Regions from separate parts of the Pradoshia sp. Z4_20 genome, predicted to be linked through region 3. Evidence: riboswitches for the same ligand, from Rfam matches in the RefSeq annotation. Region 3 holds a riboswitch; each other region holds the start of a gene.

Region 1 (4,684 bases), 490 kb from region 3:
GTTCTGAGGTATTTGATGGAACAGGATATATATGTGCCATATACAATTGGTGTTTCAGCTGGTGCATGTAATGGCTCTTCTTATATTGCACGGCAAATAGACCGTAATTATGCGGCGAATATCGATTATGTCTCACACCCGGAATACCTATCCTATAAACGTTTTCTGAAGAAACGTGAATTATTTGGAATGGACTTTATTTTTGATAAAATTCCAAATGAACTGGTCCCATTTGATATAAAGGCTTTTTGTGAAGCAAAGGAACAGTTTGTCGTGGGTGTTACAGATTGCGTAACAGGCGAACCTGTATACTATAGAAAAGAGCACCTAATAAAAGATATTACAACGATTCTGCGCGCATCCAGTTCGATTCCTTTTTTTGCTCCGGAAATCTCTTATGATGGAAGAATGCTGCTGGATGGCGGTGTTGCCGATCCAATACCGATACAAAAATCTCAAGCAGACGGGAATACGAAAAATATCGTTGTGCTTACTGGGAATAAAGGCTATATGAAAGCATCGTCGCTTGATTGGCTTGGAAAAAGAAAATATAAGAACTATCAAGGGCTGCTAAAGGCTCTTCGCAAACGGCATATCGTTTACAATGACACGATCCGCTATTTGGAGGAACAAGAAGAAAAGGGACTTGTCGTCATTATTCGTCCATTAGTGAAATCAGATGTCAGCCGTGTTGAGCGTAACCCTAAAAAGCTGAAAAAGCTGTACAATCAAGGATATGCTGAAGCCAAGGCTGCTTATGGAAAAATCAAACGGTTATTATAATAAAAACCCATCACTTAAATGGTGATGGGTTAACGTTTAGTATGAAATTAGGCTAATTCTGATTGTAAGTAATTCCAGATTAACTGGGCAGTATATTCAATAGAGCTGATATGGGTTCTTTCAAAAGCATGTGAAGCATCAATGCCGGGTCCAATTAATCCGTGTATGATATCATAGCCGGCACGGATGGCAGCAGAAGCATCAGATCCGTAAAAAGGATATATATCTACACGGTAATCAATCTTGTGTTGCTTTGCCAATTCGACTAAATGCTGACGCAGGCCATAATGATAGGGTCCGCTAGAATCTTTTGCACAAATGGAAACACTGTATTCATCCGTAGATTGTCCTTCTCCAATTGCTCCCATATCTACAGCCAGGTATTCAACAGTTTCAGCAGGAATGTTGGAGTTTCCGCCATAGCCTATTTCTTCATTATTTGAAATTAAGAAGTGGGTCGTATAGGGGAGAGTGATGCCTTCTTCTTTTAACTGTTTAATGATATACATCAGTATGCCGACACTCGCTTTATCATCTAAATGACGGGATTTAATAAATCCATTGTCTGTCAGTTCAACACGGGGCTCGAAGGAAACAAAATCACCTACAGAAATACCTAGACCTTCTGTATCCGTCTTGCTTTTTGTCACAGCATCAATTCGAACTTCAATCGTTGCATCCTCGCGTTTAATATCTCCCATTTTCTGATAAACATGGACAGAAGTTTGATTTAAAAGAATCGTCCCTGTAAACGTTTTACCTTCAGCTGTATGGATTTTACAATATTCGCCTTCAACAGAATTCCAACGAAATCCGCCGATCATCGATAATTTTAAACGCCCGCTTGGTTTGATTTCTTTCACCATAGCACCTAATGTATCTACATGGGCTGTTAGAAAACGGTGCTTTGAATCATCCTGTCCCTTGATTGTTGCCAATAGGGCACCTTTATTTGTTTTTACTGCAGGTATTCCTTGAGATTGTAAAAACTGTGCTACATGATCAATTACTTCCGTTGTATAGCCGCTCGGACTTGGAATGGATACAAGGTCTTTTATGTACTGGAAAATTTCCTGGCCATTGGCTTTCATGGTTCCGAATCACTCCTTTTTATGTATAGATTTATTATATACCTTTGTTAAAAAGTTGGACAATAAAGGCAGAAATAACTTGCTTTTTTAGCAGTAGGACTGTAAATTTATAGTTAAATAAATATTCTGAAAAATCTTATCAAGAGAGATGGAGGGACAGGCCCTGTGAAGTCTCAGCAACCGCCAATATGGAAAGGTGCTAATTCCTGCAGGAACAATCATTCCTGGCCGATAAGAAGGGACTCACTCTAATGAAAAGTCTTCTTCTTGAAGACTTTTTTCGTTTTTAAGCATATTTTTATTCACTGGGAAAATGAGTGGATGTAAGTAATTCGTAACTTTGATGGCAAATTAGAGCCGGATGAAGGTAAATCAGAGTAACTGTATTTCGGGGATTAATAAAGAGAGAGGGGTCATACATATGACAACAGTTAAAATCGAAACACTCTTAGCTCAAATAGGCAATCGAAGTGAAACACAAACAGGTACTGTTAATCCGCCAGTTTATTTTTCCACAGCCTATCGCCATAACGGAATAGGGGAATCAACAGGGTTTGATTACATAAGAACAGGAAACCCAACCAGAAAATTATTAGAGGAAGCAATTGCCGAGCTAGAGGGTGGTAAACAGGGATTTGCCTTTAGTTCAGGTATGGCTGCCATTCACTCATTGCTATGTTTATTTTCTCCAGGTGATGAAATAGCCGTCTCTGCCGATCTGTATGGAGGGACATATCGGTTATTTGAGCAAATATGGAAGACGTATGGCATCAAGTTTAACTATTGCCATACATATGAAGATTTCGCTGAATCCATTACGGAAAATACGAAGGCCTTCTTTATAGAAACACCGACAAATCCGCTTATGCAGGAAATGGATATTAAAGAAATTGCTCAACTGACCCAATCTAACAATCTACTGCTCCTTGTGGATAATACGTTTTATACACCCATTTTGCAAAGACCGATTGAGCAGGGAGCAGATATCGTTGTCCACAGTGCCACCAAATATTTAGCAGGACATAATGATGTATTGGCTGGATTAATTGTCTCAAAGAGTAAAGAGGTTGGTGCGCGCCTAGAAGAATATCAAAATGCAACAGGCGCTGTACTGCCGCCATTTGACTCCTGGCTTGTGATGAGGGGAATGAAAACATTGAGCCTAAGGATGAGGCAGCATGAGGAAAATGCTAAGATAATCAGCCGATTTTTAAGAGAAAGAGAAGAAGTGACAGATGTCCTTTATCCTGGTAAAGGGGGGATGATATCGTTCCGGCTGAAATCAGAGGAATGGATCAATCCATTTTTAAAAAGCCTTCGCATCATATCTTTTGCTGAAAGTCTGGGTGGAGTAGAAAGTTTAATGACGTACCCTGCTACACAAACACATGCGGATATCCCTGAGGAAGTGCGTACACAAAATGGAGTCTGTAATTGTTTGCTGCGCTATTCTGTTGGGATAGAGCATGCGAATGATTTGATTGATGATCTTATTCAAGCTTTTGAATCATTATCGGTTTAGGTTATTAGAAATTTGAACTTTACAGGCATTTAGGTGCATCATGAAGGATTCCAGAAGTAATACCTAAAAAGGATAAATTAGAAAATTATGCAAATTAACGACCCGTTTTGATATACTATACCAAAATGGGTCTTTGGGGAGAATGAAAATGGCTGAACTGGTGATTTCTATTAGCAATCTTCAAATGCATTATGGATCGAAAGAAGTACTTCGAGGAATTAATCTTGATGTAAACAAGGGACAAATTATTGGCTATATAGGTCCCAATGGGGCGGGGAAAACTACCACAGTTAAAATATTGCTCGGACTCCTTACAGACTATACAGGCTCAGTGAAGGTCTTTGATAAAGAGCTTTCTGAGGATAGGATTACCTATAAAAATAGAATTGGCTATGTGCCTGAATTGGCAGATTTATATGATGTATTGACTGCACGTGAATATTTGACTTTTATAGGTGAGCTTTATGGCTTATCTTATGAGCAGGCTGACCAAAAGGCTTTTAAACTAATGAGGCTATTAAATATTGAAGAAATGTATGATTCACGAATAAATAGTTATTCAAAAGGGATGAAGCAAAAGGTTCTATTAATTTCAAGCCTTCTTCATAATCCGGATATTTTATTTTTAGATGAACCTTTAAGCGGTCTCGACGCGAATAGCGTTATGGTCATTAAAGAATTGCTTGGACTGCTGGCAAGCGAGGGAAAAACTATTTTTTATTCCTCACATATCATGGATGTCGTCGAGAAAATTAGCAATCGAATTATTTTACTGCATGAAGGCAGGATTGTTGCAGATGGAAGCTTTGCAGAATTACAGGATGTTGGCAAGGAAGGAACTCTTGAAGAAATTTTTAACCAATTAACTGGTTTTACACAGCATCGTTCAATTGCCGAAGATATTGTATCTGTTGTTAAAGAGGATTAATAGATGAAAAAATTTATGAGTTTGCGTGTGTTGGATAGAGGACAAAAGCTCTTTCAGTGGATGGGAATTGATTATCCGGTTATGAGAAGAATTCTTCAGGTTAAGCTTACAATGGATGCCAGAAGAGTTCCAACTTTGATGAATGATGGGTCTGGAAATACAGGTAAGGATTCAAATCAATTTTTAAAATCCTTATGGGTTTATGCGCTTATGGGTCTAATACTGATTCCTTTTATTATTATGGGTGAAAATTATTTTTTCCAAATGAGTATGTTGTTTGCGGTATTTATGTTTTTTATCATTACATCTTTAATATCTGATTTTTCCCATGTGATGCTTGATATACGGGATCAGTCTATT
Region 2 (4,684 bases), on a different contig from region 3:
AATTCATTGATCGACTGCCGGGCTGGTCCAGGCATCCTGATAATTAACCAATTCTTCTATTGAAACAAAAGCCGGAATGGTATTTCCTTTAAATGTTTTAAGGATAAAATCCTCCACTTCCTCGGAATGATAGATGTCTGCCAGTTTTTTTAGCTCAGCGCGGTCTTTATCCCCTTTTTTTATAGCGATAATATTAATGTATGGTTTGGCCGTTGCACTTTCATGGAACAAGGCATCCTTTAATGTCAATCCTGCCTCAACCGCAAAGTTATTGTTTATAATAGATGCATCTACATCTTCAAGAAAACGCGGTGTATTCCCGGCAGCTACCAGTTCGAGTTTAATATTTTTTTGATTTGATTTAATTTTTTCCAAAGAGCCTATTCCATCAAAATTATCTGTTAGTGTAATGAAGCCAGCCTCCTGCAAAAGAAGTAGCGCCCGGCCAAGATTTGTACCTTCATTAGGGACAGCAATTTTAGCCCCATCAGGCAATTCCTTTAAATCCTTATGCTTATTTGAGTAGATTCCCATTGGTGCAATAACAGTAGAGCTTAGTGGCTCAAGATCTAATTTTCTTTCTTCCACTTGTTCTTCAAAGTAAGAAATGGTCTGGAATGCGTTAGCATCCACTTCGCCATCATTTAGAGCTGTATTCGGCAAAATATAATCACTGAACTTTACAAGCTCTATATTGAGCCCCTTCTCCTTAGCGAGTTCAGCAATATAATCCCATATTCTTGTGTCTCCGCTGCTTACTCCAACCTTAATGGTAGAGCTGCCCTCTTTTGCACTGCCTTTCGAATCGCTTCCACATGCTGCTGTTACGACAGTAAATGCAATTATTAAAATAGTAAGAAAAAGTTTTTTCATTTTTTCCATCTCCTTCTTTATCGTCTTCTTATTTTTCTAGCCAGCGTATTACCTATGGATTGTAAAAGCTGTACAATGATTACCAGTGCCGCAACGGTTACAATCATGGTGTTAGTGTCAAACCTCTGATAACCATAGGTGAGGGCAAGATCTCCAACTCCTCCAGCTCCTACTGCCCCTGCCATTGCTGAGGCTCCAACCAGCCCAATAGTTGCTGTTGTAAAGGTTAAAACAAGAGAGCTAAGTCCCTCTGGTATTAAAAACCGAAAAATGATCTGCCATTCAGTCGCGCCCATTGACTGAGCTGCTTCAATAATTCCCTTATCAACTTCCAATAATGAATTTTCAACCAATCTGGCAATATAAGGACCTGCATAAAATACAAGCGGTACAATGGCGGCATTCGTTCCAATCGCCGATCCAACAACCAATCGTGTAAATGGAATCAAAGCCACCAATAAAATAATGAAGGGAACCGAGCGTAAAATATTAATGATTGGGTTCAATATATTAAACACCCACTTATTCTCCAGAATGTGACCCTTTCTCGTTATGACGAGTAAAATCCCTAAAGGCAATCCAATCACGGCCGCGAATAGTAAGGAGAAGAAAACCATATAGAGTGTGTCACTGAATCCAATCAGTAACTGTTCAAGTGTAATTTCCATTCCTAAAAACTGTTCATTCATGATAGCTTAACCTCCTGCAAGAGCACATCCTCACTCTCTATGTATTGGATCGCCTTCTTTATTTCTTCTGTTTCACCGATGACCTCAACGATTAAATTCCCAAAAGGGGTTTCCTGTATTTCAGAAATATTGGCAGAAAGAACACTTAAATGGACATCAAAACTTTTCGCCACTGTTGAAAGTAGATGCTTGCCAGACGAAGATCCCAAAAAATTAAGTTTCCAAACTGCTGGTTTATTCTCCTTTAAGGATTTCAAAAAGCTCTGCGGAATCTCGTCGTGAATGACTGTTCTAACAAACCGCTTGGCAACCTCAGTGGTTGGCTTGGAAAAAATATCAAGAACAGGACCCTGCTCAACAACCCTCCCATTTTCCATGACAGCGACCTTATTGCATATCTCTTTAATCACCGACATTTCATGTGTAATAAGCAAAATTGTTATATTGTATTCTCGGTTTATTTTTTTCAATAGCTCTAAAACATCCCTGGTCGTCTGCGGATCCAATGCCGATGTAGCTTCGTCACATAGCAGGATAGATGGATTCGTGGCCAGAGCTCTCGCAATTCCAACCCTCTGCTTCTGTCCCCCTGACAATTCATCCGGGTAACTTCGACCCTTAGCTGATAACCCCACGAACTCCAGTAATTCTCGAACTCTATTTTGAATCGTTTCTTTACGAACGCCGGATAGTATCAATGGAATCGCTACATTATCAAATACCGTCTTAGATTGAAGTAAATTGAAATGTTGAAAGATCATCCCGATTTTCTTTTTCTCTGCCCTTAATTCCTTTGCTTTGAGACTGGCAAACGATTTACCATTCACAAGGACCTCCCCCTCAGTAGGCCGTTCAAGCATATTAACTAAACGCAAAAGTGTACTTTTCCCGGCCCCGCTGTATCCTACCACTCCAAAAATATCCCCTTTTTCAACCGTTAAATGAACGCCTCTCAGAGCATCTACGCTTTGACCATTTGCTTGATATGACTTTTTTATGTTTCGAAACTCAATCATGTTCTCTCCTCCAGGCCTAAAAAATTCGAAATGCAAAAAGCCCCTTCTGTCATTAGACAGAAGAGGCTTTGTATGAACATATACATAAAAAGACAAGTAGAAATATGTTCGCTTAAAGCTTCCTCTTATCTCTCAAACAGATGTTTGTTGGAATTAGCACAGTATTTTTACCATAGTAAAAATCCGCTGCCGAAGTATCATAGGGCCAAATCCCTCCACTTCTCTCGATAAGAATCGCTTGCTATTCAATTAAATTTGATGTTTCCAACTATATCCTATCTTGTTTAGCAATGTCAATAATAATTTATAATATTTAAAATATTTTTGATTTATAATAAAGAATATCCTAAATCAAGTTACAGCAACTAAAATTCATGAATATTTCCAATTCATGAATCATTTTGGCCAGTTATTCGTATAGGATATTAAGGTAAATTATAGAAAAAATAAGGAGGGGTACTTTGTGGGAAATATCTTCATCTATTCCATTATCATTGGGATTATATCGGCACTTATTCTTGTGCCATTCAAAAATAATGAAAAATTACGTATCCATATGAAGGGGAAAACAAAACTGCTTGTTTTTGTCAGCTTAGCTGCATTAATCACGATTGGAGCATTTTTATTTTATTACTTCACCCTATTGGATCAAACTATCTCTTCTCTTTGGATTTTTGTCATCATACTAACCTTGCTGGGTTCAATGCTTGCTACGGGTATGGAGAGAACCATTAAGGGTATTTTATTTGCAGGTAGTTTGCTTGTCGGTCTCTATTTTTTAACGGCATTTCTGTTCAATGCCGATGAAAAGTATACTATAGCTAAAATGGACATCAAAGAAGAAATTCAAACATTTGATGAAAATAAAAAGCCGGCCAGCGTGCCTCCTCAATACGCGCGCAATAAAATGAAAAAAGCATTTGGCCAGGTACCAAATACGAGCTACTACGAATTAGGGAATTTACAAATCCAAAAAGTAGATGGTGAGTATGTTTATATTGCTCCAGTCGAATTTTCAGGATTCTTCAAATGGCTGAAAGGGAAAGAAACTCCTGGTTACTTTATATTGAGTGCTACAGATTCATCAGCCAACCCAAAATTTGTTGATGCAGAAATGATCTACACTCCTTCTGCATTCTTCAATAAAGAAACAGAGCGCCGTATTCGTCTACAGTATCCATCCTACATATTCTATGGGGATTCACAGCTTGAAGTAGATGATAATGGCGCGCCATTTTATATTCGCTCTTATGGTGATTTTGTCTCTGCCAGAAATGGCTTTAAGGTAAAAGGTGTTGTGGTGATGGATGCCAAAACTGGGAAGTCCAACTCTTATTCCCTTTCTGAAGCGCCCGAATTTATTGATGGTGCCGTTGCACCAGAAGTCGTCAGTACACAAAACAGCTACTTCGGAAATTATATTCATGGCTATTGGAACAGCCTATTTGGAAAATCAGATGTTAAACTGCCTTCTGATGAGGGTACCGAAGCGAATGTAAGTCCGATCTTTGATGAAAATGGAGATATGTATTATTTCACTGATTTCACGAGTCCTAAAGAAGGCGTCGATTCTATGCTCGGCTATGCGCTCACAAATTCCAGGACAGGTAAAGCTGTCTATTATACAGGTAATATGGAGGAATCCTACATGGATTCACAGGGTGCCCTGCAAATTATCGAGAAGAAGTTTATAGAAAAGAAATGGGAAGGAGAAATGCCCATCATCTATAATTTTTACGGTGAAGCCAGTTGGTTAACAGGAGTCCTGGATTCAAATGGATTCCTACAAAATTATTTCATTGTATCTGCTGCCAATCCTGAAATAACAGCATATGGGTCAACGCCAAATGAAGCCTTAAAGCTATACAAAACAGCACTTCAAAAAGGCGGCGGAACGGTTAACGGCACCTCCACAAGTGTTGAGAAGAAAATCGATGGGAAAGTTATCAGAGTCTATAAAGAAAAATCAGGTGAATATACCGTCGTTTCGTTCCTTCTGGATAATGGACAAAGCTACAATATGTCCTCTGAAAAGGATCCTTTGATCATATATCTGCAGGAAAACGATGAGGTATCTGTAACGTACCTGGATACCGGGGAAAACTT
Region 3 (4,684 bases):
AATAAAGGTCTCATTGAATCATCATAGATTAAGGCATCAATACCAGAGACCGCATGATTGCCCTGTTTGCCTTTCATTTGTCTTGCTTCAATTCCGGTAACCGCTTCTTTAATAGCACGGATATGGTCAGGAGTCGTTCCGCAGCAGCCGCCAACAAGATTAATCCATCCTTTTTCGGCAAATTGCTTAACCTTCTTGCTTAGTGAAGATGGTGATTCATTATATTGGCCATTTTCATCTGGTAATCCCGCATTTGGGTAACAGCTTACTGCTGCAGTGCTTAATTCAGATAAAGACCTGATATGGTCAGCCATGAACTCGGGACCGGTTGCGCAATTAAGCCCGATTGCAAGAGGATTCATATGCTCGCACGATATATAAAAAGCTTCAATAGTTTGACCGGCTAGAGTAGTTCCCATGGGTTCAATTGTTCCTGAGATAATCAATGGTATTTCCCTGCCTAAAGATGAGAATGCTCTTTGCATTCCAATATAAGCTGCTTTCACATTTAATAAATCCTGCGATGTTTCCAAGAGTAGCAAATCAACTCCCCCATCAAGCAGGCCCTTCGTTTGCTCTTCATATGAATCTGACAATTGTTCAAAAGTGGCTCCGCCTGTTACGGATAAGGTTTTGGTTGTAGGTCCCATTGAGCCTGCGACAAAGCGAGGGCTGTCAGGACTGTCAAATTGTTCAGTTGCTTTTCGAGCCAATTGAGCTGATTCTTTATTCAGCTGATATGCCAGGTGACCAAGATTATATTCATCCAGTACAATTGGAGTTGCCCCGAATGTGTTTGTTTCAATAATATCCGCACCTGCTGCCAAGTACTCTTCATGAATCGATTGGATTACATCCGGGCGGGTTAGCGTTAAATACTCATTACACCCATCGTATTTTTCCCCGCCAAAATCATCCTCTGTTAATTGATGCGCCTGAATCATGGTTCCCATTGCTCCATCTAGAATAACTATTCTTTCAGCCAATAACTCTTTCAATTTTTCTGTTCTCATGATAGATGCACTTCCTTATTTACAACTGATTTCTGTTCTTTGATGTACCGAACCAAATGCCCGCTTAATTCATATTTCATAAAAGGTGTAATAATATAGATACCGTTAAATAGTTCACTTGCCGCGTCCACTAATTCTTTTGAAATGGCAAAGCTTTCGCGAGCACAGGCTTCCTTATCCGTTCCGGCTCTTTCCATCGCCTCTCTAACATGAACCGGCAATGAAATACCTGGCACTTCATTATGTAAAAACTCTGCATTCCGGTGACTCGTTAAAGGCATAATGCCAATAAAAATCGGCTTTGTTATATGCCTGGTTGCCGCGTATACTTCCTCTAATTTTTCAATACTAAACACGGGCTGGGTTAAGAAATAATCAGCTCCAGCCTGAATTTTCTTTTCCATTCGCTGTACAGCTTTATCTATGTACTTTACATTTGGATTAAAGGCAGCTGCGATATCGAAATTCGCCCGGCTACCCAGCGATTTTCCTGAATAGGAGCGCCCCTCATTCAATTGCTTAACCAATGAAATCAGGTCCATTGAAGAAAGATCATATACAGAAGTCGCGCCCGGAAAATCACCAATTTTTGAAGGATCCCCAGTCACCACCAACACCTCTGATAATCCAAGGGAATGCATGCCCATTAAATGAGATTGCAAGCCAATCAGATTATGATCTCGACAAGTTAAGTGAACAAGAGGCACCGTATTTAACTTTGATTGTAAAATCGACGCTACCGCAAGATTGGATATTCTCGGTGACGCCAATGAATTATCCGCAAGTGTAATCGCATCGGCACCCGAATCTAATAGGTAGCGACTTCCTATTAAAAAATCCTCCAGGCCGAACGTCTTTGGCGGGTCCAACTCCACGATAACCGTCGTTTGTTTTTTTGCCTTACCTGAAATTGTATCTGGACCTTTTCGTTTATATTGAATGATTTCATATGATATAGGCTGATGCTTCGGCTTGGCTACAAAATCTTTCACCTTTACAGGATGAAGATCTTCGATTCCTTTACGAATGGCCTGAATATGGGCAGGAGTTGTACCACAGCATCCACCTAGCAGCCGGACCCCCTGCTTCACAAGCTGCCTTGAACTATTAATGAAATAATCCGCTTCTGTCGAATAGACATATCTTCCATCTGATAAATCAGGTAAGCTGGCGTTTGGATAAGCCGCATAATAGGTATCTTCCAATAAAGGTACTTCTTCGTAGGAGCGAATCATATGATATGGACCCATCCGACAATTGATGCCTAACACATCAGCGCCTGTTTTTTTCATAAGAGAAAACGCCTCACTGACATGCATACCATTTTGCAAAAGGCCTGTTTCATGCAGAGAAATATTCGCGATAAGAGGAAGATCACTCATTTTTCTAGCCGACTCTATTACCGTTAATAATTCGTCTAAATCATAATAGGTTTCAAGTAAAATGCCATCCGGCTTTTCTTCCAATAAAGCGGTCAGCTGTTCATCGAAATATCCCTTAATTTCCGTTAGTGTTAATTCTGATTTCCTAAAGCTCCGCAAGCCGCCAATCGTGCCGATGATGAATGTGTTTGGATCAGCCGCATCTTTCGCTATTTTCATTCCGGCTCTATTAATTTGAGAAACTTCCCTTTCGAGACCATAGCGCTTTAATTTATGAAAATTTGCGCCGAATGTATTCGATTGAATCACATCAGCACCAGCCTCAATATAACTTCTATGCATCTTTTTGATCTGATTGGGGTTTGTCAAATTAAGCTCTTCAAAGCAACTATCAATTCCAAATGAATATAAAAGTGTTCCACTCGCCCCATCTGCGACTAGAATTTTTTCATTTAACGTTTCCAGTAGTTTCACTGTCTTTCCCCCTAATTAGTTGGTTAATGTCTCTGATGAGGAAAACAGACTAATAGAAAAGAGCTTTCATCATGAAAGCCCTCTTTCCTAAGGTCTCTCATCTCTCAAGCATTGCTTGCTGGATTTAGCACCTTGGATTACCATCCAGGTTGCTGAGATTTCAACGGGCCAGTCCCTCCATCTCTCTAGATAAGAATATGAAATTATATATTTACTTAATTTACTATAAATTTTCAGTTATTTCAATCTATTTTGATAATTAATCCAAAAGAGTTAACGATTTAGTATTTTGGGTATGTATGGGGTAGGAGTGATGTTAGATGAAGGAAATAATAACGAATCAGTTTAAAAATCCAACTGGTGTCCTCGGAAAGATTGCAGGTAAAATAATGGCCTATGAAAATGAGGAATTATACGAATGGACATTTGATCAATTGACTATTACCCCAAATGACACACTGCTAGAAGTTGGTTTTGGCCCAGGTGAAGGAATGCACATGCTTTTTGAGAAGTACCCTACCATCCAAATAGATGGTGTCGATCCATCAGAAGAAATGGTGAAAAATGCGAGCAAACGAAATCAAGAACAACTCAACCGCAATCAGCTTCGTTTGTTTAATGGAACTGTTCTCGGGATTCCCAATCCAATGGTGTACGATAAAATATTTAGTGTAAATAGCTATCCATTATGGGAAGATCAAGAGGCTTGTATTCAAAAAATACATTCTTTATTAAAAGAAAATGGCAAATTGACTATAACCGTGCAGCCAAGGCAGGAAGAAGCAACCGAAGAACAGGCTCATGCCTTTGCCGAAGAGATTAGAGAGGTGCTAACTAATACAGGCTTTAAGTCTATTAAGGTTCAAACGAAACCACTCAAACCGTGCTTATCTATAAATGTCACAGCCATCAAATAGCCCTTTTTATGAATATTAGAAATTCCACTCAAGCTTAGACACTCTTTCTATCTGACCCTTTTCAACCTATAAAAACCATAAGCTCCTCCATCAGTTTTGATTGAATTTCTATTATTTAGGGTATATTATAAACATATACACATATATTAAAAAACCAGAGAGCTGGATACTCCCTGGTACAACTATAGAGCGAGTGGTATGCAAATAGTTTAGTTCTTAGAGGAACCACCCTTATGCTTTGGTCGGCGCGGGGTGGTTTTTCGTTTGCCCTTTAGCCGAAGATTGGCGAATCGCGTGGCGATGCCAGCAGCAAGGGTCGTAAAAAAGATCATTGCTACATCTTTTGCCAGAGCTATTAGAAAATCCATAAGTATATCACCTCCCTTCTCCTTTATATAAGGAAAAGAAGGTGCATACCACCCGCACCAAGTAGTTGTATGAAAATTATACCATATATGTTATTGATAACATAATGACTCTGGTTGTCTTTTCAAGGTAATTGAATATCCATATCTCTTGCTACTTAATCTCTTTTATTTTCTTTTGTTGTCGCCGTTATCCAACTAGTATTTCTCCTATTAAATCGATTTTTATCAATTCCTATATTCTTATGAAAATTCATTTCCGTTATCCTGAACCTCTTCTGCCATACGAAATTCAACACAAAAAGGCATTAATCCTTTTCGAATAAATACCAATAAATGGAATAGTTAATCAAAATAAACAGGTTCCTGTGGATTATATAAATGCTTAAACGCTAATTCAATTTGCGATACAGTATTCCTGGCTAGCGATAAAGATGGCAGTTCATTTTCCGCAAAAAATTCAACTGCATTTGTTTCGATACCCTCTTGTGGTTTCCCGCCTATGATTTCACATTGGATAAATATTTTATAGA

What was found. Region 3 has a riboswitch for S-adenosylmethionine ahead of AC4BHP_RS04595 (bifunctional homocysteine S-methyltransferase/methylenetetrahydrofolate reductase). Riboswitches for the same ligand answer to the same signal wherever they lie in the genome.
Region 1: it holds a riboswitch for S-adenosylmethionine, as region 3 does, so the genes downstream of both, AC4BHP_RS02170 (methionine biosynthesis PLP-dependent protein) here and AC4BHP_RS04595 (bifunctional homocysteine S-methyltransferase/methylenetetrahydrofolate reductase) in region 3, are expected to answer to the same signal.
Region 2: it holds a riboswitch for S-adenosylmethionine, as region 3 does, so the genes downstream of both, AC4BHP_RS14170 (methionine ABC transporter ATP-binding protein) here and AC4BHP_RS04595 (bifunctional homocysteine S-methyltransferase/methylenetetrahydrofolate reductase) in region 3, are expected to answer to the same signal.

What each region holds. Positions count from the first base shown of each region.
Region 1 covers NZ_JBZAJD010000001.1:446,959-451,642, forward strand. Annotated here, with positions in the region: gene AC4BHP_RS02160 (patatin-like phospholipase family protein) at 1-783, shown strand, start outside; gene AC4BHP_RS02165 (M42 family metallopeptidase) at 831-1,874, opposite strand; SAM riboswitch class I at 2,008-2,112, shown strand; gene AC4BHP_RS02170 (methionine biosynthesis PLP-dependent protein) at 2,296-3,396, shown strand; gene AC4BHP_RS02175 (ABC transporter ATP-binding protein) at 3,539-4,324, shown strand; gene AC4BHP_RS02180 (ABC-2 family transporter permease) at 4,328-4,684, shown strand, end outside.
Region 2 covers NZ_JBZAJD010000006.1:119,132-123,815, forward strand. Annotated here, with positions in the region: gene AC4BHP_RS14160 (MetQ/NlpA family ABC transporter substrate-binding protein) at 4-873, opposite strand; gene AC4BHP_RS14165 (methionine ABC transporter permease) at 891-1,541, opposite strand; gene AC4BHP_RS14170 (methionine ABC transporter ATP-binding protein) at 1,559-2,578, opposite strand; SAM riboswitch class I at 2,701-2,812, opposite strand; gene AC4BHP_RS14175 (YrzE family protein) at 3,042-4,684, shown strand, end outside.
Region 3 covers NZ_JBZAJD010000001.1:937,154-941,837, reverse strand. Annotated here, with positions in the region: gene metH (methionine synthase) at 1-1,013, opposite strand, end outside; gene AC4BHP_RS04595 (bifunctional homocysteine S-methyltransferase/methylenetetrahydrofolate reductase) at 1,010-2,869, opposite strand; SAM riboswitch class I at 2,964-3,065, opposite strand; gene AC4BHP_RS04590 (class I SAM-dependent methyltransferase) at 3,190-3,786, shown strand; gene AC4BHP_RS04585 (hypothetical protein) at 3,996-4,154, opposite strand; gene AC4BHP_RS04580 (NUDIX hydrolase) at 4,497-4,684, opposite strand, start outside.